DNA from 2 places in the Paenibacillus sanfengchensis genome. Region 2 is predicted to be linked to the other one. Evidence: riboswitches for the same ligand, from Rfam matches in the RefSeq annotation. Region 2 holds a riboswitch; the other holds the start of a gene.
The links. A riboswitch is a leader RNA that binds a small molecule or an ion and turns the genes downstream of it on or off. The one in region 2 is predicted to bind cyclic di-AMP.
Positions count from the first base shown of each region.

Region 1: linked by a shared signal. The riboswitch ahead of V4U84_RS15035 (hypothetical protein) and the one ahead of V4U84_RS23395 (TrkH family potassium uptake protein) in region 2 are both predicted to bind cyclic di-AMP.

Region 1 is NZ_JBAGJC010000006.1:143,655-148,116, reverse strand. Features, by position in the region: gene V4U84_RS15055 (ABC transporter ATP-binding protein) at 1-47, shown strand, start outside; gene V4U84_RS15050 (OsmC family protein) at 70-489, shown strand; gene V4U84_RS15045 (hypothetical protein) at 627-1,064, opposite strand; gene V4U84_RS15040 (hypothetical protein) at 1,079-1,570, opposite strand; cyclic di-AMP (ydaO/yuaA leader) riboswitch at 1,718-1,889, opposite strand; cyclic di-AMP (ydaO/yuaA leader) riboswitch at 2,398-2,561, shown strand; gene V4U84_RS15035 (hypothetical protein) at 2,677-3,081, shown strand; gene kdpF (K(+)-transporting ATPase subunit F) at 3,209-3,286, shown strand; gene kdpA (potassium-transporting ATPase subunit KdpA) at 3,342-4,462, shown strand, end outside.
Region 2 is NZ_JBAGJC010000017.1:6,440-10,901, reverse strand. Features, by position in the region: gene V4U84_RS23405 (cation:proton antiporter) at 1-844, opposite strand, end outside; gene V4U84_RS23400 (potassium channel family protein) at 1,280-1,942, opposite strand; gene V4U84_RS23395 (TrkH family potassium uptake protein) at 1,958-3,292, opposite strand; cyclic di-AMP (ydaO/yuaA leader) riboswitch at 3,372-3,531, opposite strand; gene V4U84_RS23390 (CPBP family intramembrane glutamic endopeptidase) at 3,817-4,462, shown strand, end outside.

The DNA.
Region 1 (4,462 bases), on a different contig from region 2:
AAGTATCCGAAAATCGTTATACAGCTTGTCATTTATATCATAAATAGAAAAAGAAGGTAGGTTAACAACATGCAAGTAACGACAACTTGGCAGGGGAAAAAGTTTTTTCAAGCAGAGGGTCCTTCCGGCTACAAAGTGAATATGGACGCAACTCCGCAATGGGGAGGAGAGGGCAACGGCGCTTCGCCCGTGGAGGTATTATTGGCAAGCTTGGCGGGGTGTATTGGCATTGATGTAACGATGATTCTGGAGAACTTCCTGTCTTCTATTGAAAAGATTGAGATTGTAACGAACGGAGTCCGCAAGGAAGAGCCCCCCAAAGGATTTGCCTCGATCGAGCTGATCTTTAAGGTAGACGGCGATATTCCCGATTACCGGATTTGGAAGGCCATTGAACTCGGGACTTCGAAATATTGTTCCGTATCGGACTCGTTAAATGCGACGATTACACACAGACTCATTCTGAATGGCGTGGAAGTGTTTAAATAAGAACGACGGAAATGGAGGATACTCATAGTCTGGACACTTAGAAAAAAAGTGCCGGGACTGTGGGTATCTTTTTGTCTACTGATGAGAGCATCGGAGTCATATATGATGGTTGGAGCGAAAGCGATTCTGGGTTTTTCTTATAATATCGAAAAATACGCTATAGATTCATGAATCAACTGTGCTGCGTTCCACGGGCGGTTGCTGAAGAGGCTTCTCTTATATTCGGCTCCGGCCGCTGCTTTGAGGCGGGACTGCCTGGACAGAGCGGTGTCCAGCAAGGCGGATCGGACCAATGCCAGTTGTCCCGGGAGCCATTCCGAGCCTTTGGAACGAACAATTTCCAAGGCTTCTTCTACCGATTGGTTTCGGATGGACCGCAAAAAATCCCCCCATTTAATCAAGTCGAACCCTTTGCCGTCCGTAGAGACAGGACAAGCGCCGAAACCGCTGCAGTCTCCGCAGGAAAGTTTCAGGATGCAATACCAGCATTCTTGGGAGCCCCGGGCGGCAATAACAAAAGATGGAGGTCCACTAAAGGCGAACAGTTCAATTCGCGTTAGTCTATTGTTATTCATCTCCGTAACCCTCCTCAACCGTTCAACCAATTAAAATCGACATGATGCATGTTCTCAGCCTTGTGAATATAGCTTCGGATTTCCGTTTCGTTTTCGCAAACGGCAGAATGCTCCAGCCATACGGCGTATTTTGTTTTGTGAACAAAGGTTAAATGAGCGGGAAACGACGCTTGCAATTTCAGCACATACCAGCCCGGAGGTATCCGGAGCCAAGGTTTTCGAAAAGCTGCCAGAAGCGGAAGGCGCAAGCGCGCCGACCAATCTTGTTCCTGCTGTTGTTTCCTGAATTCCCGGTAGATCTCGTGCAAAACCTCTATATCCGTGCATTCTTGACAGGGTGCCGGTGCGCCGAACTGGCGGAATATCCCGATCTTGTTGTCGCCGAAACCATAACCTACGATAAATCTTTGCCCGTGTTCTTCATACCAGAACGCTCCAAAATACAGGTAACGCAAGCTAACCGGGTCCAGAAGATTCCGATGCGATCCCCAATAATAAGTCCTCATGTCGATCCTCATCCTCCCATAGGGTTAAAATGTTTAAAAGCTCGTTTGTCCGCATGCTTACAACAAAAAAACCGCCGACAGAGAATAAACCCCTGCAGCGGTTTGTGCGGACGGGCAAAATGCCCCGACGCAAAAGCACGGAAATCAAGGTTCTCTCTGCTGCGCTTACGAGGTTAGCTGTCGGATTCGGGCGGTGAGAGTCGCCCTACCTTACGAGACCGATAACGTCTCACTTCGGATTCACCCCAAGTTGGACCGAATTTGCGGTCCGATGGTTCCCCCGCTTCCCGCCATAACGGGAATTCAGCGTTCATACAAGTCGAAGAATTCACGGTTCTAACTATAATTCAGGTCCGTATAAAAAAGGGGTAAATAAACCGCCCACGGGTGTAAAAAAACCGTAAAAATGATGAAAAGCCTTGTAAACATGAGTATTTGCGAGGAAAAAAAAGAGTTTCCATTTTGATAACGCTGCCTTTATCCTAGAACTCCTTATTTCAGTGGATACTCATGCTACAGCGTTTTACAATCATTTTGTCAAGGAGTAAGATACGGTCCATGAATTGAATTGCTATTCGATTCTAATGGAGCTGCCGATCCAAAACGGGGAGTCAACGGACCGAAGCTTGTGTGGGAGCAAGCCGATCGGAACCGGGAACGAAATCGTTCGTTCACGACTCGATCAGCGAAGACGGGCGTCTCTCACCGCCTGTAAATGTCAGCTAACCCGTAGATAAAGGATCGTGTGCTATTGAGGGAGAGGATGAATCAATCGGTTATTCATAGTTTTTTCTGCCACAGTCTCGGAAAACTGTGACTTACAATAATCTTTTAAAACGCTGAATCCTTGGAAGACTCAAGGAACGGGGGAACCAACGAAACCGCGCTCGGTTTCATGGGGTGAATCACTCGGCACTCTCAAATGCCTGGTGTAGGGCGACTCTCACGCCCGAATCCGACAGCTAACCTCGTAAGCGTATGGAGAGGCAACATTTTGTCGCGGGCCGATCAGGACGAAAGCGTCATGAGCGAGAAGCCGCGGAAAAGGTTCCTCTTTTCCAAGGCTTCTTTTTGTTGCCTTTTTCCTTGATTCGGAGGAGGAGCGCATGGAGAAAAGCCGTATTTTAGTGGCCGCTTCGAATAAAGCGGGGAGAAACTTCATTCGGTTGCTTATGTACCAAAAAATTCCGGTAGCAGCCTTAACCAATAACAAAAGGGAAGAAAAGCTGCTGAGGGAAATCGGAGTGAATGAGATTTTGCGTGTAAGTACTACCCGTAATAAGGTGGGTGAGATACCTGTATTTCCGATCGGGCGAGTTTTCATTTTTGAGTCCAGTCTACCGCTGAGCTGCCAGTATTTACAGTTTGTTGCCCGGTTTTCCAGCAAGGCGATAACTGTTGTGACGACCATGTGGCATCCCGAGGCGATTTATAAAAAACTCGGTGCTTCCTATGTGATATACACAAAAAACGGGGAAGTCGGGTTTCTACTCAGCGATCTGACTGATTAATTATTTGGAGGAGTGTCGTAATGCTGGATATTTGGATGGGACTAACGTTAGCCGCAGCCTTCGCGCTTGTGATCGGATTTGTCGTTTGGTGCGGGAAAACGGTAGCGGACTCGGGAGGCGAACACGAATGACGATCGTGTTGATGTTTACGCTCGTATTGCTGATCTATTTGATCTATGCCTTACTTCATCCGGAAAAGTTTTAACGAGTGTTTAATCTTTATCTTTTTTATAGCGGCAATACCAGGGAGGAACGGTCAAATGGATATATTGCAAATCGGAATTGTGATCGGCATTTTGCTGCTGATTGCCAAACCGCTTGGAAATTATTTGTTTTATGTTTTTTCTAACGAACCCAATCGCACGGATAAAATATTCGGATGGGCCGAGAAGCCCATTTATGCGGTCATCGGGCTGAAGCGCCGCCCGGGCATGAGCTGGAAACGCTACGCGATCAGCTTCGTCGCGACCAACTTTGTGCTCGTCGCGGTAAGTTATTTACTGTTGCGGATACAGAGCGGCTTGCCGCTTAATCCGAACGATATCGGGAATATGGAACCTACGCTGGTGCTAAACACGGTTATCAGCTTTATCACGAACACAAACCTGCAGCATTACAGCGGCGAGACGGGGCTGACATATTTCTCGCAAATGGCCGTCATCATGATGATGATGTTCACGTCGGCGGCTACGGGCCTTTCGGTCGCGGTCGCGTTTGTCCGGGGCATTACGAGCAAAGGCAAGACGCTGGGCAACTTCTTTGAGGATTTCGTCAAGGCGCATACGCGGGTTTTCTTCCCGTTGGCATTGATCGTCACTTTGGTGCTGGTCGCGCTGCAGGTTCCGCAGACGCTCCATCCGACACTGGCGGTAACGACACTGGAAGGAGCTGCGCAGCAAATTGCGATCGGGCCTGTCGCTTCACTGGAGTCGATCAAACATCTGGGCACCAACGGCGGCGGCTTTTTCGGCGCCAACTCGTCGCACCCGTTTGAGAATCCGAACCCGTTGACCAATGTAATCGAGATTCTGTCGATGTGGTGCTTGTCCGCGGCGCTGCCTTTCATGTACGGCAGATTTGCGAAGAGCCGCAAGCAGGGCTGGGTTATTTTCTCGGCAATGATGGTTCTGTTCCTTGTGTTCCTTACGATCGCCTATACGGCGGAAACAAGCGGAAATCCGGCGCTGAATGCGCTGGGCATCGACGCTTCGCAGGGCAGTATGGAGGGGAAAGAGGTGCGTTTCGGCATAGCCCAATCCGCCCTGTTTACCACCGTGACGACGGCGGCGACGACCGGTTCGGTCAACAACATGCACGATACGCTGACCCCGCTCGGCGGTCTGGTGCCATTAGCGGAGATGATGCTGAACGTCGTATTCGG
Region 2 (4,462 bases):
CGAAAGCGCCCATCTCCAGCTGTTTATCGCCCATCGATAAGCGAAAGACCCCGGCGTTCCCCCAAATCAAGCCGGCCACAAACGTAGCCATAAACCCGCTGACATGCAAAAGATCCGCAACAAGATAACTGGACAAGGCGCAGACCATCATCACGATCGTCGTGTACTCTCTGAGGACCCCATATTTCACATGTCCCGTGAAAAAGGCCAGCACGCCGGAAATGACCAGTCCAACGGCAATCCCTCCGCTTGCGGTCGTCAGAAAATCCCCGGCCATTCCGCCAAAATCCAAAGTCCCGCTGCCTCCGGCCGCGGCCAGCAGAGCAAACGTGACGATCGAACCCGTCGCATCGTTGAAAGCCGATTCGCTCTCCACTGTCTCCCGCACGCGCTCCTTGATCTTCACCTGCTTGAACACGGGGATGATCGAGGCCGGATCAGTAGAGGCAATGACCGCGGCAGCCAAGAAGGCGATGATCCAATCCACACCAAACAGAAAGTGAACGCCCAGTCCGACGACGAGGACGGAGATAAGCACCCCCGGGATACTGAGCAAAGTTAGGGTCATCCAGACCTTCCGCAGCCCGCCCAGATTTAAATTCCGACCGCCGTCAAACAAAATCAGCGCCGAGCCGACCGTCAGAATCAACTGGTTGATCAGCGAACCGCCGGACTCGTGAATCAACTTGAAGCCGGGCCCCATTAACATGCCTACCGCGATAAAAACGGCGACGTCAGGCAGCTTGAACAGGGAAGCGAGCTTGCCCGATACCACTCCGATGCTCATCACCAATAAAATTAAAATAAGAAAATGCCGGATCGCTTCCGCCGCTGCCGATTCCATGCCAGGTCACACTCCAAATTTTTTTACGCTATATTAGGTTGAACTATAAAATTGGCGTTGGGCAAGGGTGTGAACTGGTTTCGCGATATGTTGCTAACATCCACAATTGTAGATATAAAGTGCCACCGTCGGAGTCTACAACATTACCGGGAAAATCTCCCGTTAATGTATCGCTCTTGGCTCTTGGATCGAATTTAGCTAGAAAAGCTCCATCTATTTCGCAGCCCTTTTGCCGATATACACAATTTCAGACGGATTAGCGGGAGGTTTTCTAGCTAAATCACCTCTGACGCCGCATACGCACCAAATTAACGGGAAGAATTCCCGTTAATCTGAACCAAACCATCAGTTGCAGGCCAAGCGTGTAAAAGGAGCCCTTTACACGGAATCAATCGTTCAACTTATATAGCCTTATTTTCTTAAATAAAGGGGAGATTAATCATTTATGATAGCTTCGAATTCCTCGATGTTCTTGTTGGCGCCGATAATCACCATAATATCGCCGGCGACCAAATGATCCATTGCCGTCGGGGCGATGATAATGCCATTCTCCCGATGGATCGCCACGATGCTGCAGCCGAAGCGGGCGCGCGGGTTCAAATCGCCCACATTTTTACCGTTCAGACACGTTGGCACCTTCAACTCCACGATGCTGAATTCTTTGGACAACTCGAGATAATCGAGCAAATTGGGGGTCACAAGCTGATGGGCCACGCGAATCCCCATGTCCCGCTCCGGAAAAATCACCCGGTCAACCCCCAGTTTCTCCAATGCGCGGCCGTGTAGAACCGAAATCGCTTTGGCCACTACCGTCTTGATGCCCAGATCCTTCAGAAGAATCGCGCTCAAAATGCTCATCTGAATGTCGTTACCGATGGCGACAATTCCGCAATCGAAGTTCCGTACGCCGAGGGACTTAAGCACCTCCTCATCGGTCGCGTCTGCTACCACGGCATGCGTGAGCAAATGGCTCCACTCTTCAACGACGTCCTCGTTGCGGTCCACGCCCAATACTTCGTAACCGAGTTCCATCAGCTCCAGTGCCAGACTGGAACCGAAGCGCCCCAATCCGATCACGACAAACTGCTGTGTCTTCATCTTGTCCTTTTCCCCTTATCCGATAATCATTTTGCCCTCAGGATGCCTGTATAATTCTTTACCCTGCTGTGGTCCCAGCGCATAAGCCAGGGTGAGCGGCCCGAGCCGCCCGGCGAACATGGTAAAGCTGATAATGATTTTCCCCATGACGGTCAGTTTGCCGGTCAGTCCCATCGTCAAGCCGACCGTTCCGAACGCGGAAGTCGCTTCAAACAGGATGCTCAGAAAGCTGGCGTCCTCCGTCGTGGACAGCACCATCGCCACAGCGACGACGAGAAAAAGCGCCAGCATAGTGATCGTAACCGCCTTGAAAATACGCTCTTGGGCCAGCCGGTACCGGAACAGCACGAGATCCGACCGCCCCCGGATCATGGAAATCACGGCACCCACAAGAATCGTGAATGTCGTCGTCTTGATGCCGCCCCCCGTCGAGCTGGGCGAGGCGCCGATAAACATCAGAATAATGATAAAAAACTGGGTGGCCTGCCGCAGCGCCCCGATATCCAGCGTATTGGCTCCCGCCGTTCTCGGCGTCACCGACTGGAAGAAGGAAGCCAAAAACTTCCCGTCCCATCCCAGCGGCTCAAGCGTCTTGGGGTTGGTAAATTCAAAAATGAATATCACCAGAGCCCCCACCAAAATCAAAGCGGTGGTCATCGAAAGCACCACTTTGGTATGCAGCGAGAACTTGCGGCGCTTCCGGAACTCGATCAAATCCGATACAACGATAAACCCGATTCCCCCCGACACGATAAGAAACATCGCGACGAAGTTGACGACCGGGTCGCTAACATATTGGGTCAGGCTCCGGTATTCCCCGAACAGATCAAATCCGGCATTGTTGAACATGGAGACGCCGTGAAAAATCCCGTAATAAATCGCCCGGCCGAGCGGCATATCGAAGGACCAGCGAATCGCAAACACAAGAGCAGCGCCGGACTCAATGATCAGCGAGTAAAGCAGGACTTTGCGAATCAGCCGGACGATGCCCTCCATCGTATTCTGGTTCATCGCCTCCTGAAGCAACAGACGGTCCTTTAGCGAGATTTTCCGCTTCAACACGAGAGAGAACAGCGTGGCCATCGTCATAAACCCCAGGCCCCCGACCTGAATCAGCAACATAATGACTACCTGTCCGAACGTGGAAAAATAAGTGCCCGTATCCACCACCACAAGTCCGGTTACACAAGTTGCCGAGGTCGCGGTAAACAGCGCATCGATCCAGGGAAGCGATTCTCCGGTTGTACTGGAAACCGGAAGCATCAGCAGAAAAGACCCGAGCAGGATAATGGCCGCGAATCCCAGCACCAGAACCTGCGGCGGGGAGAATTTAAACCATTTGGAAAGCAAGGCGGTTCACCTCATTTTGTATATTGGACAAAAAAGTACAAAAGAAAAAAAAAGCACTGGAAATCCAATGCCTTTTGATTGGTCCCTGCAGCAAAGGCCTACGAGGTTAGCTGACGGATTCGGGCTTGCTAGGTCTGCCCTATTCGCCGTCGCAACAAGCGAGAATGCTTGCCGGAAGCGAAATTCACCCCTAAAGATCGGTTCCCCCGTTTTCAAAAGAAATTCGGCCAATTTATGAAGTTTCATTATTTTCATTGCATTTTCGTCAAAAGGATTATAAGCCTTATTCGGCCGCACTACAAAGTGATATTTCGATGAAATTATGCGATAAACGCCGAAAAGGGAGGAAACAAGCTTTATGGTATCCCTTTATCTAAGCCATGCTTTGCTTTCCCAACGTTATTGCGCATTTTCACATTTTCTCCTCCATCTGTGGCGAAGCGCCGCCCCCTGTGTTATCTTTTACTGTGACATCGATTTGTCAAAATCATACGGATTCCAAAAAATCAAAAAGGAGTTTTGACATGTATTCCGACCTAAAACCGCGGCGCCGGATGAAGAACGGAACCTTGTGGGGGCTTGCCGCCCTGGGATTGATTTTGTTTGTTCTTCTCCAAATCTACCCTTCAACGGCCTCCGAAACCCTGCAGCTGGAACAATCGGCGCAGGTGCTCACCAAGGACCAGGCCAAAGCGGCCGCCCTTAAGTTTGCGCAGGACGAACTCGGGGTTTCTCCCGGAGAAGAAGTCATCGTCACTTATCAGACCCGGGCCGACGTTTACGGTTATTTGACCAAAGAGAAGTTAATGAAGGATTACCTGGAGAAATATGACAAGCAGTTTCCTTATGATGTGTTCCGCGTTTATTTCGGCCTGTCCGACGAAGGGTGGGACGGGGTTACTATCGACATACATATGACGACGGGAAAGGCGGTCGGATTTAAAAAGATTCCGAAAACCGACTTCCTCGCCCCGCCAAATGAGCTGGAAAGCAGCGAGGGACTCTTGCTTGGCCTGGACGAAAAAGTCGAGCTGGCCCAGCCCTATCTGAAGGCGCTCGGGTACGGCGAGCAAGGCGCTCCTGCGGTAGACGAAACCGCCTCCGGGCTCCGGTTAACATTTAACGATTACAAAATCGGCGACGCCCGGGCCCAAATGGATATCAGCTTTA